Regions from separate parts of the Mesobacillus sp. AQ2 genome, predicted to be linked through region 2. Evidence: a T-box and tRNA genes for the amino acid it is inferred to sense, from the RefSeq annotation. Region 2 holds a T-box; the other holds one or more tRNA genes.

Region 1 (12,171 bases), 780 kb from region 2:
AAGGTCAAAGACTATTTCCTCTGGTCCTTTGCTATTGATTGTCTCAAAAGGAATGTGAAATTCAACTGCAATTTGGTTCCCCAGCCATAAAAGGGTCTTCATATTATTGCAGACAATATATTCAATGCCTTCCCATTTTGAGGTTTGAACAAATTCCGGTGCATAGTCAGGAACGTTTTTTTGGTAAAAGGCTTCTCCAAACATGCCATGCGGAAAACGGATCACCGTCAAATGCCTGTCTTGAAGGAAAGGGAGCATATAGGGCGAGATTTCCCTCAAATAATGGATATAGTCAATCTTTTGGATTCGCGGATCTTCCCAAAGCGGCTTGTCAGGATGCGTGATTTCGATATCCGGGGGCAAGTTCTTTTGCTGGAGAACGAATTTATCATACGTACAGGCAGATGGAGTTAAATCAAACCTGAATTGATGGAAATGAGGCTCACGAAGCTGATCCTCATAAACTTCAAGGTATTTTACCTCCAGACAAATCGCGGGCTCTACATAGATGAATTGGTGGTCTTCTCCGCTTTTGTTCTGCTTGATGATCTGATGAAGGGCATTTTTTTCCTCAGGCTTAAATCCAAAGATCACCAGGCCTATTTGGTATAATTCCCCTCCTTTATAAACAGAGATATAAAAATAACCATTCGATTTTTCATATGCAGTCACAAAACAGGATACATATTTCCAGTTTTTTGTTTTTATCCATGTCTCTGTACGCTTTCCTTCCTCCCATTTGCTATTGGCTTGCTTCGCAATGATTCCCTCTCCATCATAAATGACAACTTTTTCCCATACGCTATCCAGATTTTTTTCACTGCCGACAAGCTGTAAAAGGTCCGGATATTTAGGGTTTGGGGATTGAGGCAACTCAAGTTCAGTGAATAAAGTGCTGAGCTGATTGCGCCTGTCTTGGTAACTTTCAGCCTCCAAACTTTTGCCTTTTATTTTAAGAAGGTCAAAAACCATCAGCCTGCAAGGATTCCTCGCTGATTCTGTCCTGATTCTGTCCTGGGATCTCATTCTCCCCCTGATTTGGATGGCTCCGAAGTTCGCCTTGAACGGGTTTTCCAGGTAAACTAGTTCAGCGTCAAAAGTCAGCGGTAAATAGGGCGCGAACTTCTCCTTATTACCCAGCAGAAAGTCAGCGATTTCCGGAAACAAAGGCAGCAGCGCCTTTCCATTCCTGCTTGTCAATTCCAATTCATGATCCCATGTCAACAGCGCACGAAAACCATCATATTTGACTTCGTAACGCCATCCATCTCCCCGGGGTGCTTCAAATGCAAGTGTTGGGAGCATCGGTTTCAGCATTTTTCCCATCCTTTCCTCGGTCATATTTATAGTGTTCCTGATTGAGTGCAAACTAGTACGCTGGCAAATGTTTTAAGGAATGATTCATTGAATTCTAAAGCAAATTAGTAATAAAACGATAAGGTGGAGAACGCCATGCATACTATTTGGAAAGGGAGCATCAGCTTCGGTCTCGTTAATATCCCAATCAAGCTTCATGCTGCAACAGAAGATAAGGACATCAAGCTTCGGACACTTCATAAAGAATGCCACTCGCCGATTAAATACGAAAAAACATGTCCGGTTTGTGATAAAGAAGTAAAGAATGAAGACATTGTCAAAGCATATGAGTACACGAAAGGGAAGTTTGTCATCCTTGAAGAGGAAGATTTGGAAGCATTGAGGAAAGAAAACGAAGACAAGGCCGTCGAAATTATTGATTTTGTGAAAATGTCCGAAATCGATCCGATTTACTATCAGCGAAGCTATTTTATCTCGCCAAATGAAAGCGGCGGAAAAGCCTATTCCTTGTTAAGAAAGGCACTTGAGGAATCACAGAAGGTGGGCATTGCCAAAATCATGATCCGCGCCAAAGAGCAATTGGCTGTAATAAGGGTCTATGATAACACACTGGTCATGGAAACGATCCATTTTCCCGATGAAGTCAGGAAAACCGTTGACGTACCAAACGTCCCTGCAGATGACAAGGTGACCGAAAAAGAGCTGGAAACAGCCATTATGCTCATTGATCAGTTGACCACCGAATTTGAACCAGATAAATATAAAGACGATTATCGGACAGCATTATTAGAATTGATCGAAGCAAAGCGCACAGGCAAAGAGCTGGTTACACCAACAGAAAAAGAGCCAGTATCCAATGTGACAGATCTTATGGCAGCGCTGCAGGCTTCTATTGACCGGACGAAGCCTGAGAAAAAGAAAGAACCTGCAGCCGCAAAGAAAAAGAAGACAGCTGCAAAACCAAAAGCAAAGGAAAAGAAACAAGCCTGATAGAACTTGGAATCAACTTATGCCGGCCACCTTTTATGATGGCCGGTTTTTATCTTGTATTTAAATGAAAAAGGAAAATCCCCGATAAAAGAAGAATAAAAAGAATAAAGAAGAGGGGGGTTTATAATGAATAAGGTACTTGTCCTGGGAGGAACCCAGTATTTTGGGAAAAAGCTGGTCGAAATGCTGATTGACCATGGTAATGAAGTTACCATCGCCACGAGAGGAACTAAAGCAGATCCTTTTGGTGATAAAGTGAACCGGCTTAGGATTGATCGGGAAAAGAAAGAGACACTGGCAGAAGCCTTCAAAGGAAAGGAGTGGGATCTTGTCTATGACCAATCGTGTTTTTCGCCAACAGAAGCAAGAGATACTTCAGAATTGTTATGTGGACGTGTGGGTCGATATATTTTCACTTCTTCCCAGGCTGTCTATGAATTCGGCACGCTCCATAAGGAAGAGGATTTCAATCCATTTACATATCCGATCAAATACAAAGGGCGCAGGGAGTACCCTGGTTATGAAGGTTACAAAGAGGCGAAGCGTGCCTCTGAAGCTGTGTTCCACCAGCTAGGCCAATTTGAGACCGGCTCTTCCCGGTTCCCGATTGTCGTTTCTGAAGATGATTACACAGAGCGTTTGAAGTTCCATGTCGATAAAATACTTTCAGGCCAGGCGATTGGTATTCCGCAACCTGAAATGCGCTACAGTTTTATCGAGGCAGCTGAAGCTGCAAATTTCCTGGTGAACATCGGAAAGTCAGATTATACCGGTCCAATTAACCCAGGTTCTGCAGGGGACATCAGTCTGCAAGAACTGATCGATAAAATAGAATTGCTGACTGGAAAAGAAGCAATCGTTGATAAAAATCCTCCTTCGGACATTATGTCACCATATGCTTTACCTGGGTCATGGTCGATCGACACTTCTCGTGCGGCAGCACTGGGTTACGGATTTATGGATCTCCATCGTCTTCTGGATACATTAATCAAGCAATATATCATGGCATATGGTAAGATTAGCGAATAAAAATTTTGCAGTTAAAAGGAGAGTAACATGGCAGTTAAGATCACCCCATCGGGAGAGCAATTGATTTTGCAGCAAATAGCAAGGCTGGAACAAGAATTAAAGCAAGTACGTATGGATAAAAATATTGCCTTCAATGCTTGCGGGGATGATAAACTGGCTAATCCCAATTTTCATAAGTTAGAACAAGATGAGCGGATATTAATGGACCGTTTGAACGAAATACAACAAACGTACAAGACGGCTGAATTAATTGAGTTTAAGGAGAGAAATACAAAGGAAGTTGCGATCGGTTCAATCGTAAAGTGTTTATTTGAGTATCCGGCTGATTCAGAAGAAGAAACCTATGAAATCGTCGGTTATGGAGAATCAAATATTGATGAAAATAAAATTTACTATGATGCCCCCGTTGCCCAAAAACTAATCAGTTTAAAAGTAGGAGAAGAAACGATTCTCTCACTTCCCTCTGGCAAAATCAAGTGCAGGGTTATAGGGCTTTATAGCACTTGGGATGAAGCAGCAAAGTAATACAATGAGTTTGTTCTCCTATTCATAGAAATATCCCGGAGCTAAGTATGCCGGGATATTTTTTTTGCGCACGCCTGCTGGTCGTTACATGGTGTTTTCTTGCAGGGAATCAGCTGACTGCTGTCTAATTATATATGAAGGGCGGATTCAGTTTGAGTTGAAATAGGGGACATAGGGGGCTGACAGATGGAAAAGAAAAAAAATAGATGGAAACTCATGATCTTACCTGCCAGTCTGTTCTTGCTGGCTTTCGGATTGTATGCTGGCTATTCAATATGGGAAAACGGCAGCGGCAATCTTATCATGAACAGCAGCAATACAAGCGATCAGGGGAAGGGACAGACTGTTGCGGTGTTCCAGGAAGGATCAGATAACACTGGCTACTCATCTGTCGGGAGGTTTATTTCTGATTTTCACAAAAAATATAATGATACCCTTGGCTGGGGAAGGATCGACAAAGTTGACTGGGAAGAACAAAGGAAGATCGCAGGGGAAATTATATCGGTGATATCCACAGTAGAAACTGAAAATGCTTCTCTTCAGTCTGATTTTGAAACGATCGCCAACTATTCAAAAACGATCCAGGACGGCAGCAAAGATAAGAAGGTCCTGGTTCATCTTCACCGTTTTTTCCACGACCTTGATATTGAGGTCAATCAGTATAACAAAACAAATGATTATTTTAATGTAACCAAGTATAAAGGTTAAACCGGTTCACACAGGGTAACATAACAGGGAAAAGCAGGCGGGAGGGGTTTGTTACACCATGAAAGTTGTTGTCGTTTCCGACACTCATATGCCGAGGAAGGCGAAGCATCTGCCGACAATACTGAAGCGTGACCTGGAAGATTGTAGTTTCATCATCCATGCCGGAGACTGGCAAACGATCGAACTTTATCATGAACTGAAACAATATGCACCGGCCATCGGGGTAACCGGCAATGTGGATGGTCCGGAACTTAAAAGCCTTCTCAAATCAAAAGAACTGTTCATTGCGGGGGATTTCCGTATAGGGATTGTCCATGGACACGGCACAGGGAAAACGACAGAAAAAAGGGCAATAGATGCATTTGCCGATGATGCCGTTGATTGCATCATTTATGGCCATTCACATATTCCCGTCTTAAAGGAAAATAACGGAGTGATCATCTTTAATCCCGGATCTCCAACAGATAAAAGAAGACAGAAGGAATTTTCCTATGGTATCCTGACAATCGGGGAAAAAATCGAAGCAAAGCATATCTTTTTTGAAGATAAGCAATAAAATCAGAATGGAGTGTAATTTCTCTTGAAAATATTTGAAGTCAAATTTCATGCAGAAGATCAGGTAGAAACGATGAAGGTCCAAAAATTGAGCAGTGAAGATTACGACCAAGCGACTGAAGGGGGCACACGTCACCTTTTTGATTTGGACACAAATATAGGTTTCTTTGTTTTCTTTGATGCAGAAGATAAGGATGGCGAGGAATCCTATCTAATGCTCCAATATGAGGATGGCAGTGAAGAGCCTTCAAATTGCTATGGATTTGACCTCAAGGATTTCTATGAATTTTCTGCATTGTACCTGAATGACCTAGAATTCACGGAAGAACTGAACGAAGAAGAGGGAGAACTTGGCCCTGTTCAGCACCTTGCCCATCTTCTTTTTCATATACTTGAGGAAGGCAAGTCAGTAGAGGTATAAAAAAGAAGAGCAGGGTTTTCCTGCTCTTCTTTTCGTTTATTCCTGTTCGGTTTCGGTTTCTTCATCAGCCTGTAAGTGTTGTTCACAATACGCTTTTACCAGCTCTGCTTCATCATCCTCAAGTTCAAAATCGAGAACCGTTTCAGTTTCCTGTTCAATGAAGTAGCTTTGGAGAATTCGGCTGTTGTTCTCGTCCACGAGAAACAGGACCTTCAAAAGCAGCCCTTTATCAGTATAAAGCTCATCGTCTTCATCCACTTCAATATTTAAAAAATACTCATATCTATCTCCTGTCAGAAGTCCGAATGGATCTTCGAGGAGTTCGACGGTATGTCCGGTAATCTTCATGTACGTCTCATCCTTTTGGTTTTGTCCTTTCTATTATATATCGAAATCCCCATAAACAATCAAGGAAAAACCTCACTTAGAACAACCAATCAAAAAAATCACAGAAACAGCTTCAGCGCTTGATATCCAAAATAAAATGCAAATCCAATCAGAGAAACCCCTGATATAAGGGAAATGAAGGTCAATAGTCTTGATGTGAGCAGCTTGCGGAAGCTGCTAGAAATAGCGGCCATCACAATATCCCACATAAGGAGTCCGAGAATGATGCCGAAGCTGTATATAACAAGTTCACCGGTTCCATAGGAGGAAGCAGTTTTTGCAAGGACAGAGCCGTAAATTCCTAACCAGAATAACATGGTCAGCGGATTAGAAATTGACATTATGAAACCGGAGAAAAAAGACTTTATAATTGAGTCTCCTTCTCGATGATCCATCATGATTTTTCCAGAATTGATAATTGTCTCGATACCTGTGTACAACAAGACAAAGAATCCGAACAGCCAGAGGAAAGACTGCATGAATGGAGTTTCAAGATACTTAACAACCCCAAGATAGACAGTAAGCATATAGATAATATCGGCTGTCAAGGCACCAAGGCCAAAAAGCCATGCCTGTATGAAGCCGCTCTTGATCCCTTTGTCCATTTGTGCCGCATTGACAGGGCCAATAGGCGCGGCAAGTGACAGACCAAGGAAAATGTAACCCAGGAAGACACTCAATTTTAAGAAACCCCCAATAGCCAAGGCATGATTTGCTTGTACTATTTCTATTCAGGCAAAGGATGGTGTACAACCCTTTTTGTTAAAAAACAAATAAAATTTTGCCTTTCTAAATAAAAAATTGGGAAATGAATATACTATTTATTGTTGTTCGGGAACATCAGGGTGTCACTTTTGGTAAAAATAAGAAAGTGTGGTAAAATGGAATAGATATCAACTTTCGGACCATTCATTTATTATAAAAAGTATCAATTGCCGGCTTTTTATAATAAATGAATTTTTTTATCAATCGAACGATGATGAGGTTTTTCTCGAATGGAGTTGGTTCCAGGATGAATTTCGGGATCCTGCAAACAGGCATCTAAGAGAAAAAACCGTGACTAAAACGATAGGAGCGTGAGGAAATTGGCATTTGGAAGAAAACCGCCTGAAGAAATCGTCACAGCAGAAACGAAAATATGGGTATGTACTTCTGATGATTGCAATTGCTGGGTTCGTGACAACTTTAAAAGCAGCAATGTCCCCGCTTGCCCGATTTGCAAAAGTGATATGGAGGAAACGACCAAAGTACTCGAAGTGGTCAATAACCATAGTCAAAATCTGATCGGTTAACCAATGGTACAAACAGCCTGGGTTTCATCCAGGCTGTTTTTTTTATTCTGGAAGATGAAGCGAACTCAATAATATAGTTGATTCAGAAGGATTTTGAGATGTAGTGGCCCAGGCTGCCAGAAAAACGCTTTTAATTTGACAGTTTTATAGGTGGAGAAGGTGAAGCTGTCAAGAAAGGGTTAGTATTTTGACAGGTTTGCAGGCAGAAGGGCTAAAGTTGTCAAGAAAGCCCCATGATTTTGACAGGTTTGCAGGCAGAGGATCTAAAGCTGTCAAAAAAGCACCAAAATTTTGACAGGTTTGCAGGCAGAGGGGCTAAAGCTGTCAAGAAAGTCCCATGATTTTGACAGGTTTGAAGGTAGAGAAGCCATAGCTGTCAAAAAAGCCCCGTTATTTTGACAGGTTTGCAGGCAGAGGGGCTAAAGCTGTCAAGAAAGTCCCATGATTTTGACAGGTTTGAAGGTAGAGAAGCCATAGCTGTCAAAAAAGCCCCGTTATTTTGACAGGTTTGCAGGCAGAGGGGCTAAAGTTGTCAAGAAAGTCCCATGATTTTGACAGGTTTGAAGGTAGAGAAGCCATAGCTGTCAAAAAAGCCCCGTTATTTTGACAGGTTTGCAGGCAGAGGGGTTAAAGCTGTCAAGAAAGCCCCATAATTTTGACAGGTTTGCAGGCAGAGGGGTTAAAGCTGTCAAGAAAGCCCCATAATTTTGACAGGTTTGCAGAAAGAGGAGCTAAAGCTGTCAAGAAAGCCCCATGATTTTGACAGGTTTGCAGGCAGAGGGGCTAAAGTTGTCAAGAAAGCCCCATAATTTTGACAGGTTTGCAGATAGAAGAGCCAAAGCTGTCAAGAAGGCCCCATGATTTTGACAGGTTTGAAGGTTTAGGAGCCAAGGCAGTCAAGATCCCTCTTCCGCAGGATGGTCAATCAAATCTTTATCATATACCACACAAACGAGCTTTACTTAAAACTGGTTGAAATCACAAAAAAAGTGCCCTCTTAAAAGGCACCTTTTCTGTATGCGGATGAGAGGACTTGAACCTCCACGGTGTTGCCACCACTAGAACCTGAATCTAGCGCGTCTGCCGATTCCGCCACACCCGCGAATTAGTTATAAAAGAATTATATCATAAAAATAATTGATTTCAATTTATATTTTTAGGAAATCTGGTGCAATTTGTATTATTTTTCAACCTGCGCATATAAAATTTGCATAATTTATTTGTGGTGGAAGACGACAACTTGGGCATTGGACCGGTGAATTCAGCCAGGCTGGATAAGGTAATCAAAATTGGGTTCTGGCATGCATGGATTGTTGGTACAGGATCGATGATTGCTGATGCCATTTTAATTCTTCTTATCATTCTTGGGCTTGTGAATTTTTTGGACATGCCTCTCATCCAAATATTTCTGTGGTTTTTTGGCGGTTTCGTACTCATTTATTCGGGCATTGAATGCTTGCTGAAGGCAAATGATATCCATCTTGCCTTCAGCAGCGGGAGAGAGTCTTTATTTAAATGCTTCCTCACGGGATTCAACATATCGATCAGCAGTGCTTACCAGGGCATCAAAGCTTTATTTTAATAAAATAATATGTTTATAACCTCTTTTAAAAGAGGTTATTTTTATGAAAACATTCAAAACCAATCAATAATCTTGAGAAACTGCTCAATTATGATTGGTTTTGAAAGAAAATGATTGATTTTTGAAATCGATTACATTATGATGGACTTACGAAGCAATTTAGGAGGAATGGCTCATGTTAACACCTGAGCGCCACCAGCTCATATTACAGCTCATAAAAGAGAAACCAATCGTGAAAATTCAAGAACTTGTTGATATAACAGAAGCTTCCGAGTCCACTATACGTCGGGACCTGACAGTCCTTGAAGAGGGTGAATTCCTGAAGAGGGTACATGGAGGTGCTGCAAGACTGAGGGGGAAACTTCAAGAACCAAGCATGAATGAGAAATCCTCCAAAAACCTTCATGAAAAAAGGCAAATCGCCCAGTATGCTGCAAGTCTGGTAGAAGAAGGTGACAGTATTTATCTGGATGCAGGCTCGACAATCAAGGAAATGATCCCTTTCCTGCCTGTGAAGGATATAGTAGTTGTTACCAACGGATTCATGCATTTGCCGGCCCTGATGGAAAGGAATATTGAAACCTATGTCATCGGAGGTTATGCGAAGCCAAAGACAAATGCAGTGATTGGAAGAGGAGCATTGGCCAGTCTGGAACAATACCGTTTTGATAAATGTTTCCTTGGGGTTAATGGCATTCATCCTCATTCTGGCTTTACAACACCTGACCAGGAGGAAGCGATGATCAAATCCAAAGCGATTTCATTATCGCGTGAAGCATATGTACTGGCAGATGACAGTAAATTCTCGGAAATCACTTTTGCTAAAATAGCCGATTTGCATGAAGCTGGAATTATTACCAATATTCTTGAGGAAGAGACAAAAGGACAATATACCAGCAAAACTTCAATAAAGGTTGTGACACCATGATCTATACGCTGACACTTAATCCATCTGTCGATTATATCGTCGAAGCAGGCGAGATTGTACTTGGAACTTTAAATAGAACTTCCCATGAAACAAAACTTCCTGGCGGAAAAGGCATCAATGTTTCAAGGGTCCTGCGCTCACTAGGAATCGAGAGCAAAGCAACTGGCTTTTTGGGAGGCTTTACAGGCAAATACGTTGAAGAGTTCCTCAATAGGGAGGGCATTTATACGGGTTTTGTCAAAGTCGAGGGGGATACAAGGATCAATATCAAACTGAAGGCCGGAAAAGAAACCGAAATCAATGCAAGGGGCCCGGAAATATCCTCTCTTGCAATCGGATTATTGAAAGAAAAAATCCAACAGCTTGGAAAAGATGATTATCTGATCCTTGCTGGAAGTATTCCATCAAGCATGCCTCAAACGATTTATCAGGATATCGTCCGGATCTGTAAAAAAAACGGGGCAGAAGTAGTCATTGATGCAGAAGGTGATTTGCTTAAAACTGTGCTCGAATATAAGCCTTTTCTGATTAAACCAAACCATCACGAATTGGGACAGTTTTTCGACAGAGAGATATCAGGAGCGGAGGATGCCATTGTATATGGAAAAAAACTCGTAGAGGCAGGAGCAAAAAACGTCATTGTTTCTCTTGCTGAAAAGGGTGCTGTCTATATCAGTGAAACAGAAGCCTTTTATGCGACCGTTCCACAAGGGGAAGTCAAAAGCTCTGTGGGAGCAGGCGATTCGATGGTGGCAGGCTTCATGGCACAGTTCTTAAAAAGTAGTGACTGCAAAGAGGCTTTCCGTTTCAGTGTGGCATCAGGCAGCGCAACAGCCTTTTCAATCGGGCTATGTACACCTGGAAAAATAGAGACACTTCTTCCAGAAGTGGAAATTCACGAATACCAGTGAGGGGGAGAACAATGAGAATCACAGAATTGCTGACAAGAGAAACTATTCTTTTATCCATGACTGCCAAATCAAAGCACGATGCTGTCAATGAACTTGTCGGGGTACTTGATGCAGCCGGTAAAATCTCAGACCAGGAGATATTCAAGGAAGCTATTTTGAATCGCGAAAAACAAAGCACAACAGGTGTTGGGGATGGGATCGCTATACCACATGCAAAAACTCGAGTTGTGAAAGACGCTGCCATCGTATTTGGCCGCTCAGAGTCAGGGATCGACTATGAATCTCTTGATGGGCAGCCGGCACATCTATTTTTCATGATTGCAGCCCCGGAAGGTGCAAATAACACACATCTGGAGGCACTGGCACGACTATCGACCATCTTAATGAAGGCAGATGCACGTGAGAAGCTGATGGCTGCACAGTCAGCCGATGAAGTCATTGGTATCATTGACAGTTATGACCAGGAAGAAAAAGAAGAGGAATCTGTAGAGGGAAATAAAAAATACATCGTCGCAGTTACTGCTTGCCCAACGGGGATTGCCCACACGTACATGGCAGCGGATTCGTTAAAAGCGAAAGCGGCTGAAATGGGCGTAGACATCAAGGTAGAAACGAATGGGTCAGGAGGCGCCAAAAATGTCTTGACGCCGGAAGACATTGAAAGAGCAGAGGCTGTCATTATCGCTGCCGATACAAAAGTTGATATGGAAAGGTTCACAGGCAAGCCATTGATCGATGTACCAGTTGCCGACGGAATCCGCAGACCAAAAGATCTGATTGAAAAAGCGGTTAAGAAGGATGCGCCACTTTATAAGTCGACAGGCAATGCGCCGGCAGAAAAGAAAGAAAGCCGAGGCGGAATCTATAAGCATTTGATGAATGGTGTTTCAAATATGCTTCCATTTGTTGTCGGAGGCGGTATCCTGATCGCGATCTCCTTCATGTTTGGCTATAATGCCTTCAATCCTGAGGATCCATCCTATCATCCAATTGCCAAGGCCCTGATGGATATTGGCGGAGGAGCAGGAGCATTTGGATTGCTGGTACCTATTCTTGCTGGTTTCATTGCTCTAAGTATTGCTGACAGACCTGGATTTGCTCCTGGTATGGTTGGCGGTGTGCTTGCAGCAACAGGGGGCGGCGGCTTCCTTGGCGGTTTGGTAGCTGGATTCCTCGCAGGATATCTCGTTCTCGGTCTGAAGAAATTATTCGCTGGGCTTCCAGCATCACTGGAAGGGATTAAAACAATCCTATTGTATCCATTGTTCGGAATTGCCCTTACAGGATTCATTATGTTATTCCTGGTAAATAAACCGGTTGGTGCCTTGAACCAGGCTATTACAGACTGGCTGTCAGGGTTAGGGACAGGCAATGCTGTATTGCTTGGAATTGTCCTTGGCCTAATGATGGCATTCGACATGGGCGGACCAGTGAATAAGGCAGCCTATGTTTTTGGAACAGGCTTGCTTGCGAACGGGGTATATGAGCCAATGGCTGCCATTATGGCTGCTGGCATGGTCCCGCCA
Region 2 (12,171 bases):
GTGGATTTTAAGACATTGAGTTTTCAGGACATCAATCAATTCATCTGGTGTCGCATCCTTTAAAACTTCATCCTGCGGACCGTGCTTCCAGACTGGCGGCTTGATGTTGCCGGTTATACGGTTTCTTCCGAGCGAACTTGCGATATTATTTAAAAACGCTTCACGGTTTTGGATTGTTCCTGTCATGATTCATTGCCTCCTTTTTCCCTGTTTTTGAACCAGTCTCTGAATCTTTCTTTATTCGGGGCAGGGAATTCCCTGATCTCAGTCCAGGCTTTCAATGGGCCGGGGCCGTTTGAAATTTTATCGCCGGTTGTGAATGGATTCATCGCTGCAGGAGCAACCTTTGACCCCAGTTTGTACAGCATCGGGGATGCGGCTCCAAGACCGAAAGCCTTCATGGCGAGTTTCTCGGAAATAGGCGCTTTTCCTTCCTCCTCGACAATTACCTGCCGATGTTTATGCAATAGCTGGTGAAGGGGTATTTTTACAGGACAAACATCGGTACAGGCTCCGCAAAGGGTGGAAGCATAGGGAAGCTCCTTATACTGATCGTATCCTCCGAGCAACGGCGATAGAACAGCTCCGATCGGCCCTGAATAAATCGAACCGTAAGAGTGTCCGCCGACATGTCGGTAAACCGGGCAAGTATTGATACAAGCAGCGCAACGGATACATTGGAGGACAGACTGGAATTCGCCTCCAAGAATTTTTGAGCGTCCATTATCGACGATGACGAGGTGGAATTCCTCAGGACCATCGACATTATGATCTTCCCGTGGACCAGTCAGTACAGTGATATAGCTTGTCAGCTTCTGGCCGACAGCGCTTCTTGTCAACAGGCTTACGAGCACTTCCATTTCCTCGAATGTGGGAACAAGCCGCTCCATCCCCATAACCGTGATTTGGGTTTTTGGGAGGGAGGTAACGAGGTCGGCATTTCCTTCATTGGTCACAAGGCTGAAGGAGCCTGTCTCGGCAACGGCAAAATTGCAGCCGGTAATCCCGATATCTGCTGTCAAATATTCCTGCCGGAGCATTTCGCGTGCATGCCAGGCCAGTTCTTCCGGTTTTTCCGTTTTTTGATAGCCAAGCTTCTTTGTAAAAACGTCCCTGATTTGCTCCTTGTTTTTATGCAGGGCAGGAACGACAATATGTGATGGCGGATCATGGTCATCAACCTGGAGGATGTATTCGCCAAGGTCCGTTTCTACAACGGTGCAACCAGCCTGTTCAAGCGTTGTGTTCAAACTGATTTCTTCCGTGACCATTGATTTGGATTTTACGATTTTTGTTGCATTCTTTTTTTCGACAACGCCTTTTATATATTCATTAGCGTCTTCGGCAGTCTGTGCAAAGAAAACATGGCCGCCGCGCTTTGCAACGTTCTCACTGAGCTGTTCAAGGTAAAAGTCAAGATTTTCGAGGACATGCTGGCGGATTTCTTCGCCATGGCTGCGCCAATCTTCCCAGTTTCCCATTTCTTCAGTAACATCCTGTCTCCGGGTGCCCATCCGCTCCTGGGCTCCGGCAACTGCGCCCCTCATGAATGAATCATTTATACCCTGGTCCACACGCTCTTTAAAATTATCTGATCCAATTTTCATTGGCATAGGAAATTCCCCCTTTTCCAAGATTTATCGGCTGTTCAATATTTCTGCTATATGAAGCACCTTGATTGGTTTTCCTTGTCTTTCGATGCGGCCTCCAATGTTCATCAGGCAGCCAGCATCAGCTCCGATCAAATATTCGGCACCCGTTTCTTCTACATGCCGAACCTTTTCATCAACCATTTGCTCGGAAATCTGGGCCATTTTGACGGAGAAGGTCCCGCCGAAGCCGCAGCATTGCTCCTTGCCCGGAAGTTCTGTGAACTCGAGGCCCTTGACATTGCTTAATAGAATCATAGGGGCTTTTTTGACACCTAACAATCTCGTCATGTGGCAGGATGTATGATAGGTAACCTTGCCTTCAAAGCTGGCCCCGACATCTTCAATCTTTAAGACATTTACAATGAATTGCGTCAATTCATAGGATTTGGCCGCAAGTTTCTTCGCTTTTGGTTCCCAAACGGGATCTCCCTTGAAGACATGAGGATATTCACGGAACATGGTAATGCATGAACCGGAAGGGGATACGACGTATTCAGCATCAATAAATGTATCGATCATAGATTTCATTGCTTCTTTTGCTTCTTTCACATATCCACTGTTATAGGCTGGCTGACCGCAGCAAACCTGTGATTCCGGAAAATCGATTTCACAGCCAAGCCGCTCCAGCAGTTCGACTGTTGCTTTGCCCGCACTGCTTTGGAACATATCGACCAAACAAGTAGCAAAAAGGGTTACCTTCATTGTCCAACCTCTTTCCTGAATGATAATTAACAGGTCATCTGATGACCTGAATACTGTATTTGAAATTAATAGTACTACAAAAATATCTCTCTATGAAAGGGGTTTCAGAAAATTTTGTGTGAAAGATTGAATTTTAATCATAAAATAAAAACCACACTTCCAGGTGAGAAATGTGGTTAGAGTGTTGGTTTTGTTTTTGCCTGGTTAATGTATTTATGGAGAATGTCTTCCACACTCTCGATATGGTTTAGCATCAAATTCCTTGCCTCTTCGGAATCCTGCGCATGTATTGCCTCGTAGATGGCATAATGCTCATCATGAAGCCGTGCGGTCGTTGTTTGTTTCGAGTAAAGCCAGAGCCGGCGTGTTTCTTTCATCGTCTCGCCCATCAAGCCGGAAACATGGTTCATCAAGCTGATCAGCAGCGGATTATGCGAACTTTCGGCAATCGCCATATGGAATTGCAGATCCGCTTTTTCTCCAAGCTCCTCATCGCCGTTAGCACGTTTCATTTCATCCAGCGCCTCTCTCATTGTCTGCAGCTGCTTTTCAGTCCGTTTTTTTGCTGCTGAAAAAACAGTGCCGGCTTCCAGGATCTTCCTCACTTCCAGAAGATGCGCCGTATCATGGACATTCATCAGTATAGCAGTGGAAAGGGGGAAGCTGATTTGTTCAGTTTCAAATTCCCTGACATATGTCCCTTCTCCTTGCTTTATTTCAATGAGTCCCATAGCCCTTAAGGCACTCAATGCTTCCCTGATGGCAGAGCGCCCTACATGGAAATTCTCAGCCAGCTGCTGGACCGAATCCAGTTTATCGCCTGGTTTCAGTTGTCCAGACCTGATCATGCCATGGATTGTTTCGGCAACTTCTTCATATATCTTTTTAGGTTTGATTCTTTTATATTGCAAAGTAAAGCCTCCAAAGTTCGTTCTCTTGACTCCCATTATACAATTTTTCCTCAGCTCTGTAATATTGTTTATCACTATAAGCGGGAAATTTCAATTTAAAGAACCGTACTCGCTTCTGATTATATTTTACTAAATTTCAAAAAATATATTGATAATTTTGTAAAGTCCATTCTATAATTCAAATTAGTTAATGACCTAGTCATCAGATGACCTTATCATTTTATGTAAGCGATTACTTGATGACTTTAAGCTGGAAAATGTTTTTAAAAGAAAAATCATCAAAGCAGGGGGTAAAGTATGTCGTTCACACAAAATTTCACAGCGGTAGGGGATAACCTGGCCTTGTCCGCAATCGTCGCACTGATTCCGATTTTATATTTCTTCTGGGCACTTGCTATCAAACAGATGAAGGGGTACATAGCGGGCCTGACAACACTTGCTGTTGCCTTGCTTATTGCAATTGTTGCTTTTAAAATGCCTGCGGGAATGGCTTTGATGTCAGCTTCACAGGGGGCAGTGTATGGTATCCTCCCGATTGGCTGGATCATCATTACATCCGTATTTTTGTACAAGCTGACAGTTAAAACTGGCCAGTTTGACATTATCCGCAATTCAGTACTGTCTATAACAGAAGACCGCCGCTTGCAGGCACTTTTGGTAGCGTTCTCATTCGGGGCATTTCTTGAAGGTGCCGCTGGCTTTGGAGCACCGGTAGCGATTTCGGCTGCTCTTTTGGTGGGATTGGGTTTTAGGCCGCTTTACGCTGCAGGACTTTGCCTGATCGCCAACACAGCACCAGTTGCATTTGGTGCGATTGGTATTCCGATTATTGCTGTTGAAGGCCCTACCGGCATTCCGGCGATGGAAATCTCAAAAATGGTCGGCAGACAGCTGCCATTCTTATCTGTCTTTATCCCATTCTACCTAGTCGTGATCATGGCAGGGTTCAAAAGGGCAATGGAAGTAATGCCAGCTGTCCTCGTTTCCGGAGTTTCATTTGCACTTACGCAATACGTGGCATCAAACTTCCTTGGACCGGAGCTGCCTGACATTTTATCAGCGCTTGTTTCATTGTTCGCGCTGGCAATCTTCCTCAAGTTCTGGAAGCCAAAGACTATTTTCAGATTTGATGCAGAAGAGGAAATGGCAGCCACATCAGCTGTTAATCTGCCAGTAAAAACAAAACAGCAGAATACGGGGGCACAAGTTTTCAAAGCCTGGTCCCCATTCCTTATTTTGACTGCAATCATTTCTGTATGGGGCATCCCTTCCATCAAGCTTGCCCTGATAGGCCATTATGAAGGAACAAATTCGATTTTAAAGGCAATCAACTCTTTAGGACATTCACTGACATATGCACCGGAAGTACCTTTCTTGAATAACAGAATCATCAATTCTGAAGGCGCCCCGATTGCTGCCGTATTTAAACTGGAGGTACTCGGAGCCGCAGGGACAGCGATTTTGATCGCCGCTATACTTACTAAATTCGTTGTCGGCATCTCCTGGAAAAACTGGGCTGCTACCTTTGGAGAGACGCTGAATGAATTAAAGTATCCTGTCATCACCATCGGTTCGGTCGTGGGATTCGCTTATGTGACAAATGCTTCCGGGATGAGCACGACACTTGGCATGACGCTTGCAAAAACTGGTGCTGTCCTGTTCCCATTCTTCTCTCCATTCCTTGGATGGCTTGGCGTTTTCATCACTGGTTCTGATACATCTGCTAACCTTTTATTCGGAAACCTGCAGAAAATCACCGCGACTTCCGTTGGCATGGATCCGATCCTTGCTGTGGCAGCGAACTCTTCGGGAGGTGTAACCGGAAAAATGATTTCGCCGCAGTCGATTGCCGTCGCCTGTGCAGCAGTAGGTCTTGCTGGAAAAGAATCCGAACTGTTCCGCTTCACGATCAAACACAGTTTGTTCCTTGTGACGCTGGTCGGAATTCTTACATTCCTGCAAAATAGCGTCCTGTCCTGGATGATTCCATAAAGATAAGTGAAAAATTTACAAGAAAAATTCCAGGCTTCTTTCAGTTTGAAAAGAAGCCTGGCTTTATTTATCTATTTTAGGGGGAACTTTCATGCTTCCAAACACAGTGAAAGAAAAAATAATCACAATCGTAACTGCTGCTAATTTTGATGATTCCAAAACGGGTCGGCTGGTCTATTCATATGATGCAACACCTAACTTTCAATCAATGCCGGATGCCGTTGTAAGTCCGCGGAACAAACAGGAGATATCTGAGGTTGTTAAACTTTGCAATGAATATAAAATTCCGATTGTGCCTCGCGGATCCGGGACGAATCTTTGCGCAGGCACTTGCCCGACAGAAGGCGGAATCGTGCTTCTTTTTAAACACATGAACAAAATCCTTGAGGTGGATGAAGAGAATCTGACTGCCACCGTCCAGCCCGGGGTGGTAACGCTTGATTTAATCAATGCGGTGGAACCAAAAGGGCTGTTTTTCCCTCCAGATCCTGGCTCTATGAAAATATCAACCATCGGCGGCAATATCAACGAAAATTCCGGCGGCCTGCGCGGATTGAAGTATGGGGTGACGAGGGATTACGTAATCGGTCTTGAAGCAGTGCTGCCAAATGGGGATATCATCCGTACAGGAGGGAAACTGGCAAAGGATGTCGCGGGATATGATTTTACCAGGTTGCTCGTCGGTTCCGAGGGTACGCTTGGCATCATTACTGAAGCTATCCTTAAATTGATTCCGATGCCTGAGACAAAACAAACGATGCTTGCTCTATATCAAGATCTTGAAGCGGCAGCTAAATCGGTATCAAAGATCATTGCGAGCAAAATCATCCCTGCTACGCTGGAATTCCTTGATCAGCCGACTTTAAGGGTTGTCGAGGATTTTGCCAAAATCGGGCTGCCAACAGATGTTGAAGCGGTTCTATTAATCGAGCAGGATGGCCCGATTGAAGTTGTCGAGCGTGACATGGCCAGGATTGCCGAGGTGTGCAAAGAGGAAAAGGCTGTGTCTGTGCAGCTGGCGCAATCTGAAGCTGAGGCGGAAGCACTAAGGACTGCGCGCAGGAGTGCTCTATCTGCATTGGCCAGATTAAAGCCGACGACCATTTTGGAGGATGCCACTGTGCCAAGATCAGAGATTGCCAGAATGGTCAATGCAATCAATGAAATCGCGAAAAAGTATGAGTTGGATATCTGTACTTTTGGCCATGCAGGAGATGGAAATCTTCATCCTACATGTCCGACTGATTCACGCAATCATGAGGAAATGGAAAGGGTCGAGAAGGCATTTGCGGAAATTTTTGAGAAGGCAATCGAGTTTGGCGGTACAATTACGGGCGAGCACGGAGTCGGGGTCATGAAAGCACCGTATCTCGAGCTTAAGCTGGGAAAAGAAGGGATCGCAGCAATGAAGGCTGTGAAAATGGCACTTGATCCAAACAATATCATGAATCCCGGAAAGATTTTTGCGAAAGACAGCAGGAAACGAGTGGTGGTAACAAAATGACAACAGTACAGGAACAGCAAAGAATCCAGACACAATTCCAGGAAAAGATGAACCAGGATGAGCTATTGAACTGCATGCGCTGCGGGTTCTGCCTGCCGACTTGTCCCACCTATATCGAATCTGGCTATCAAGAATCGCATTCTCCCAGGGGCCGCATCGCTTTAATGAAGGCAGTAGTCGATGGCCTTATCGAACCTGATGAAGATTTTGAGCGGTCACTTGATCTTTGCCTCGGCTGCCGGGCATGTGAACCGGTCTGTCCGTCCGGGGTGAATTATGGACATCTTCTTGAAGATGCCCGGGATATTGTCAATCAAAACAAGAAATTCTCAATGCCAGTCAAAATGGTCAGGAAAGCTGTTTTCAAAGGACTTTTTCCTCACCAGGAGCGGATGAGGGGGCTGACGGGCCTTATTGGCTTCTATCAGCGCTCCGGTCTGCAGAAGGTTGCACGCAGCACAGGAGTGATGAAGCTTTTCCCTGAATCGCTCGCCACGATGGAGAAAGTACTCCCTCAGGTGCCGACAATGAAGGAAATGAAAAATCGGCCAGAGCATCTTGAGCCAATCGGCCCGAAGATTCATAAGGTCGCATTCTTCAGCGGCTGCCTGATGGATACAATGTTCCTCGAAACTAACAATGCGACGATGAAGCTTTTGCAGCTCGCTGGATGTGAAATTGTCATCCCTAAGGATCAGGCCTGCTGCGGAGCGCTTCATGGACACAGCGGAGAAAAGGAAGATGCGAAAGCACTTGCGAGGAGGAACATTAAAGCCTTCGAGGATACCGGAGTCGATTTTATCATCACGAATGCAGGAGGCTGTGGCGCCTTCCTGATCGACTATGACCACTTGCTTAAAGATGATCCGGAATGGAAGGAATGGGCACAAGCTTTTACGGATAAAATCAAGGATATCTCACAGATTTTGATGGAGGTCGGTTTTCATGAAAAAGTGAAGCTCGAACTGCCGCCGCAAACTATTACGTATCAGGATTCATGCCACTTGCGCAATGTGATGAAAACAGCTTCAGCACCCAGGACGCTGCTGCAATCAATCAAAGGGGCAGAATTCCGCGAGATGCAGAATGCCGACCGCTGCTGTGGCTCGGCGGGAATCTATAATATTGTCGAAAGTGAAATGTCCATGCAGTTACTAGATTCCAAAATGGTTCAGGCAAAGGCCACCCAAGCAACGACGATTGTAACCGCAAACCCGGGATGTCTGCTGCAGATGAAGCTTGGAGTTGAGCGCGAAGGACTCTCTGAGAGAATGAGAGGCGTGCATATTGTGGACCTGCTATTGGAAGCTGCACAAACCGGGAAGTGATCTTTGAAGGCCCATCTCAATTTGCAGAGATGGGCACTTATCCATATGGGGATATAATTTTCGCATGATGAACAGGTATAAAGACCCGCACCGCCAAGCCGGCTTATTCGTATAATACTCTCTATAATCATTTATTTTCCTCCCTGCTTGCATCTGCAGGGGAATTTTATTACAATATCCCTATATCATAATGAAAGACTTCGACAAGGAGTAGTAGTGGTGATAAACCTGAGGAAGAGAGCTGGCGGTTGGTGCAAGCCAGACGGGACCATCATGAACTCGCCTTTGAGTCGCAGACGTGAACACACAAGTAGCGTTTGCCGTTTTCCGCGTTAAGGATGAATGAAGCGAGTGTTACACACTAATTTGGGTGGTACCGCGGGAGATCATACATAACCTCTCGTCCCTTTTACAGGGGCGGGAGTTTTTTATTTGCAAAAATTCATCCGCTAAAATAAATCGAAACCAAACAGGAGGACATGACGATGAGTTTCAACCATCAGGAAATCGAGAAAAAATGGCAAGCTTATTGGGAACAGAACAAAACGTTCAAAACAACTGAAGATAAAGGGAAAGAGAAGTTTTACGCGCTTGATATGTTCCCGTATCCATCAGGTGCCGGCCTTCACGTTGGACACCCGGAAGGATATACGGCAACAGACATCCTTTCCCGCATGAAAAGGATGCAGGGATTCAACGTCCTTCATCCAATGGGCTGGGACGCATTCGGACTGCCGGCAGAGCAGTATGCACTTGATACAGGGAATGACCCGGCAGAATTTACGGAGAAGAACATTAACACGTTCCGCCGCCAGATCAAGGCATTAGGCTTTTCATACGACTGGGACCGCGAAGTCAACACGACTGACCCTGAATACTACAAGTGGACTCAGTGGATTTTCCTTAAGCTTTATGAAAAAGGGCTAGCGTACATTGACGAAGTCGCTGTTAACTGGTGCCCGGCACTTGGAACAGTTTTAGCGAACGAAGAAGTAATCGATGGTAAAAGCGAGCGCGGCGGACATCCGGTGGAACGCCGTCCGATGAGACAATGGATGCTGAAGATTACTGCGTATGCAGACCGTCTTCTTGAGGATCTTGATTTACTTGATTGGCCGGAGAGCCTGAAGGATATGCAACGCAACTGGATTGGCCGTTCAGAAGGTGCGGAAATCACTTTCAACATCGAAGGACATGAGGGAACATTCACGGTTTTCACAACCCGTCCGGATACACTGTTCGGCGCAACTTACGCGGTGCTTGCACCAGAGCATCAATTGGTTGATAAAATCACTACTTCTGAACAAAAAGCTGCAGTAGAAAAATATATTGATGAAATCAAGAGCAAGAGCGATCTTGAGCGTACCGATTTAGCAAAAGACAAAACTGGAGTCTTCACCGGGGCTTATGCGATCAATCCAGCAAACGGCGAAAAAATGCCAATCTGGATCGCAGACTATGTTCTTGCGTCATACGGAACTGGCGCAATCATGGCAGTTCCTGCGCATGACGAGCGCGACTACGAGTTTGCTAAAAAATTCGAGTTGGAAATCAAGGAAGTTGTAGCCGGCGGAAACGTCCAGGAAGAAGCCTATACTGGCGACGGTGATCATGTAAACTCTGAATTCCTTGACGGCATGAATAAGGAAGATGCCATCAGCAAGATGATTGCCTGGCTTGAAGAAAAAGGCATTGGTACAAAGAAGGTCACATATCGCCTTCGCGACTGGCTGTTCAGCCGCCAGCGTTACTGGGGTGAGCCGATTCCAATCATCCACTGGGAAGATGGCACAATGACAGCAGTTCCAGATGATCAGCTGCCACTTGTCCTTCCTAAAACAACTGAAATCAAGCCATCAGGCACAGGCGAGTCCCCGCTTGCCAATATCGCTGACTGGGTGAATGTGGTTGACCCTGAAACAGGCAAAAAGGGCCGCAGGGAAACGAACACCATGCCGCAATGGGCTGGCAGCTGCTGGTATTACCTTCGCTACATCGATCCGAAGAATGATCAGGCGCTTGCCGATGAAGAAAAATTAAAGCAATGGCTGCCTGTCGATATTTACATTGGAGGCGCGGAGCACGCAGTACTTCACTTGCTTTACGCTCGTTTCTGGCACAAGGTTCTTTACGATGTGGGTGTTGTCCATACGAAAGAGCCATTCCAGAAGCTTTTCAACCAGGGGATGATCCTTGGTGAAAATAATGAAAAAATGAGTAAATCAAAAGGCAATGTCGTCAACCCGGATGAAATCGTCGGAAGCCACGGTGCGGATACACTTCGCCTTTACGAAATGTTCATGGGACCGCTGGAGGCATCGATTGCATGGTCAACAAATGGACTTGATGGATCACGCCGATTCCTTGACCGTATCTGGCGCCTGTTCGTCGATGAAAACGGAAGCCTGAGCTCGAAGATCAAGGATGTGGAAAACCAAAACCTTGAAAAAGTCTACCACCAGACGGTTAAAAAAGTAACAGAAGACTATGAAGGACTTCGTTTCAACACAGCGATCTCACAGATGATGGTCTTCATCAACGAAGCATACAAAGCTGAGGAACTTCCTAAGGGATATGTAGAAGGATTTGTGAAAATGCTTGCTCCGATTGCACCGCATATCACAGAAGAGCTTTGGGAAAAGCTTGGGCACAGCGAGTCTATCACCTATGCAGCATGGCCAGCATATGATGAAGCCAAGCTTGTTGATGACGAAGTCGAAATCGTTGTCCAGGTGAACGGCAAAATCAAAGCAAAAATGATGGTACCTGCCGATGCCAACAGAGAGACTCTTGAGCAGATTGCTATGGGCGATAATACCGTTAAAGAACAAATCGACGGTAAGACAGTCCGCAAAGTGATCGCAGTACCAGGAAAGCTTGTCAACATTGTCGCTAACTAATACGTTTTGCAAAGGATCGCTTTTGCGGTCCTTTGTTTTATAAAATTGAAATACCCCATGAGGTTTTTCCTTTGTATTATAAAAAGAGTTTTTATATAATAAATAGGGGAAAATACAATATGGTATTGGATCCTTGAATAATAAGGATAAATTTTATTGAAAATTGGAGGAAATGACTTATGAATAAAATTGAAACAATCTCAACTGAAGAGCTTCAAAAGAAACTGGAAGCAGGCGAAAAGCTTGAAATGGTTGACGTACGTGAACATGACGAAGTTGAATCCGGCATGATCCCTGGAGCCAAGCACATCCCAATGGGCGAAATCCCTGAAAGAATGAACGAATTCGACAAGGACAAGGAATACATCTTCATCTGCCGTTCAAGCGCACGCAGCGGCAATGTCTGCCACTACATGAACGAGCAAGGCTACAAAGTCCGTAACATGGTTGGCGGCATGATGAGCTGGGGCGGAGAAACAAAGCGCCCATAATTATAAAATTCTGAAAATCTGGCCAGAATGGATGGTAAAAAGGAAGGAAGATTACCTTGATCCAGGTCAGAGTGTTTGATCATGAGCATGAAAAAGATCTCGAACAGGATATGAACGTGTTTCTTGAAAAACTAGATGAAAAAAAACTGCTCGACATTAAATACAATGTCGCGGTCATACCTGAAGAAGAGGATGAAGAGCAGATTTACTGTTTTTCAGCCATGATTGTATACAGAGCCTGAGCCTTGAATCAGGCTCTGTTTTTATGTGAAAAAGATTCGTGACAAGGTACTAACGGGGAATAGTGTACGTCATCCAAGCCATGATGGACAAAAGCTGATGGAGACCGAACAAAAGTGTCCGTCATCAGCTCCATGACGGACAAAAATAGATGGAGAGCTAGCAAAAATGTCCGTCATCCAGTCTATGACGGCCAAAAGCTGGTGGAAACCGAACAAAAGTGTCCGTCATCACTCCCATGACGGACAGAAAAACAGAAAAAAACAAAAAAAGTGTCCACCACGTAAAGTGCGTGTGGACACTAAATACAGATATCTATTTCTCCAGCGCAAATCCAGCTGCATTGGTTCCGGCGAGCCTTCCGGTAACTAGCGCGGATGTGATATTGTAGCCTCCTGTATATCCGTGGATATCGAGGATTTCCCCGCAGAAATATAGTCCTTCTGCTTTC

Evidence for each region. A T-box is a leader RNA that pairs with one kind of tRNA and senses whether it is charged. The one in region 2 lies ahead of leuS (leucine--tRNA ligase), so its partner is inferred to be a tRNA-Leu.
Region 1: it encodes a tRNA-Leu, which carries the amino acid that the T-box ahead of leuS (leucine--tRNA ligase) is inferred to sense. The anticodon was not compared.

What each region holds. Positions count from the first base shown of each region.
Region 1 covers NZ_CP126080.1:2,928,433-2,940,603, reverse strand. The annotation lists gene QNH36_RS14755 (DNA ligase D) at 1-1,314, opposite strand, end outside; gene ku (non-homologous end joining protein Ku) at 1,453-2,307, shown strand; gene QNH36_RS14745 (NAD-dependent epimerase/dehydratase family protein) at 2,434-3,336, shown strand; gene QNH36_RS14740 (GreA/GreB family elongation factor) at 3,364-3,861, shown strand; gene QNH36_RS14735 (hypothetical protein) at 4,048-4,569, shown strand; gene QNH36_RS14730 (metallophosphoesterase family protein) at 4,628-5,125, shown strand; gene QNH36_RS14725 (cytosolic protein) at 5,150-5,545, shown strand; gene QNH36_RS14720 (DUF6509 family protein) at 5,582-5,893, opposite strand; gene QNH36_RS14715 (LysE family transporter) at 5,992-6,612, opposite strand; gene QNH36_RS14710 (cold-shock protein) at 7,018-7,224, shown strand; tRNA gene QNH36_RS14705 (tRNA-Leu) at 8,243-8,326, opposite strand; gene QNH36_RS14700 (LysE family transporter) at 8,465-8,806, shown strand; gene QNH36_RS14695 (DeoR/GlpR family DNA-binding transcription regulator) at 8,982-9,734, shown strand; gene pfkB (1-phosphofructokinase) at 9,731-10,645, shown strand; gene QNH36_RS14685 (PTS fructose transporter subunit IIABC) at 10,657-12,171, shown strand, end outside.
Region 2 covers NZ_CP126080.1:3,705,021-3,717,191, reverse strand. The annotation lists gene QNH36_RS18680 (LutC/YkgG family protein) at 1-189, opposite strand, end outside; gene QNH36_RS18675 (LutB/LldF family L-lactate oxidation iron-sulfur protein) at 183-1,613, opposite strand; gene QNH36_RS18670 ((Fe-S)-binding protein) at 1,638-2,354, opposite strand; gene QNH36_RS18665 (FadR/GntR family transcriptional regulator) at 2,531-3,265, opposite strand; gene QNH36_RS18660 (L-lactate permease) at 3,563-5,257, shown strand; gene glcD (glycolate oxidase subunit GlcD) at 5,349-6,761, shown strand; gene QNH36_RS18650 ((Fe-S)-binding protein) at 6,758-8,089, shown strand; T-box leader at 8,281-8,500, shown strand; gene leuS (leucine--tRNA ligase) at 8,575-10,989, shown strand; gene QNH36_RS18640 (rhodanese-like domain-containing protein) at 11,169-11,480, shown strand; gene QNH36_RS18635 (sporulation protein Cse60) at 11,537-11,722, shown strand; gene QNH36_RS18630 (BaiN/RdsA family NAD(P)/FAD-dependent oxidoreductase) at 12,036-12,171, opposite strand, start outside.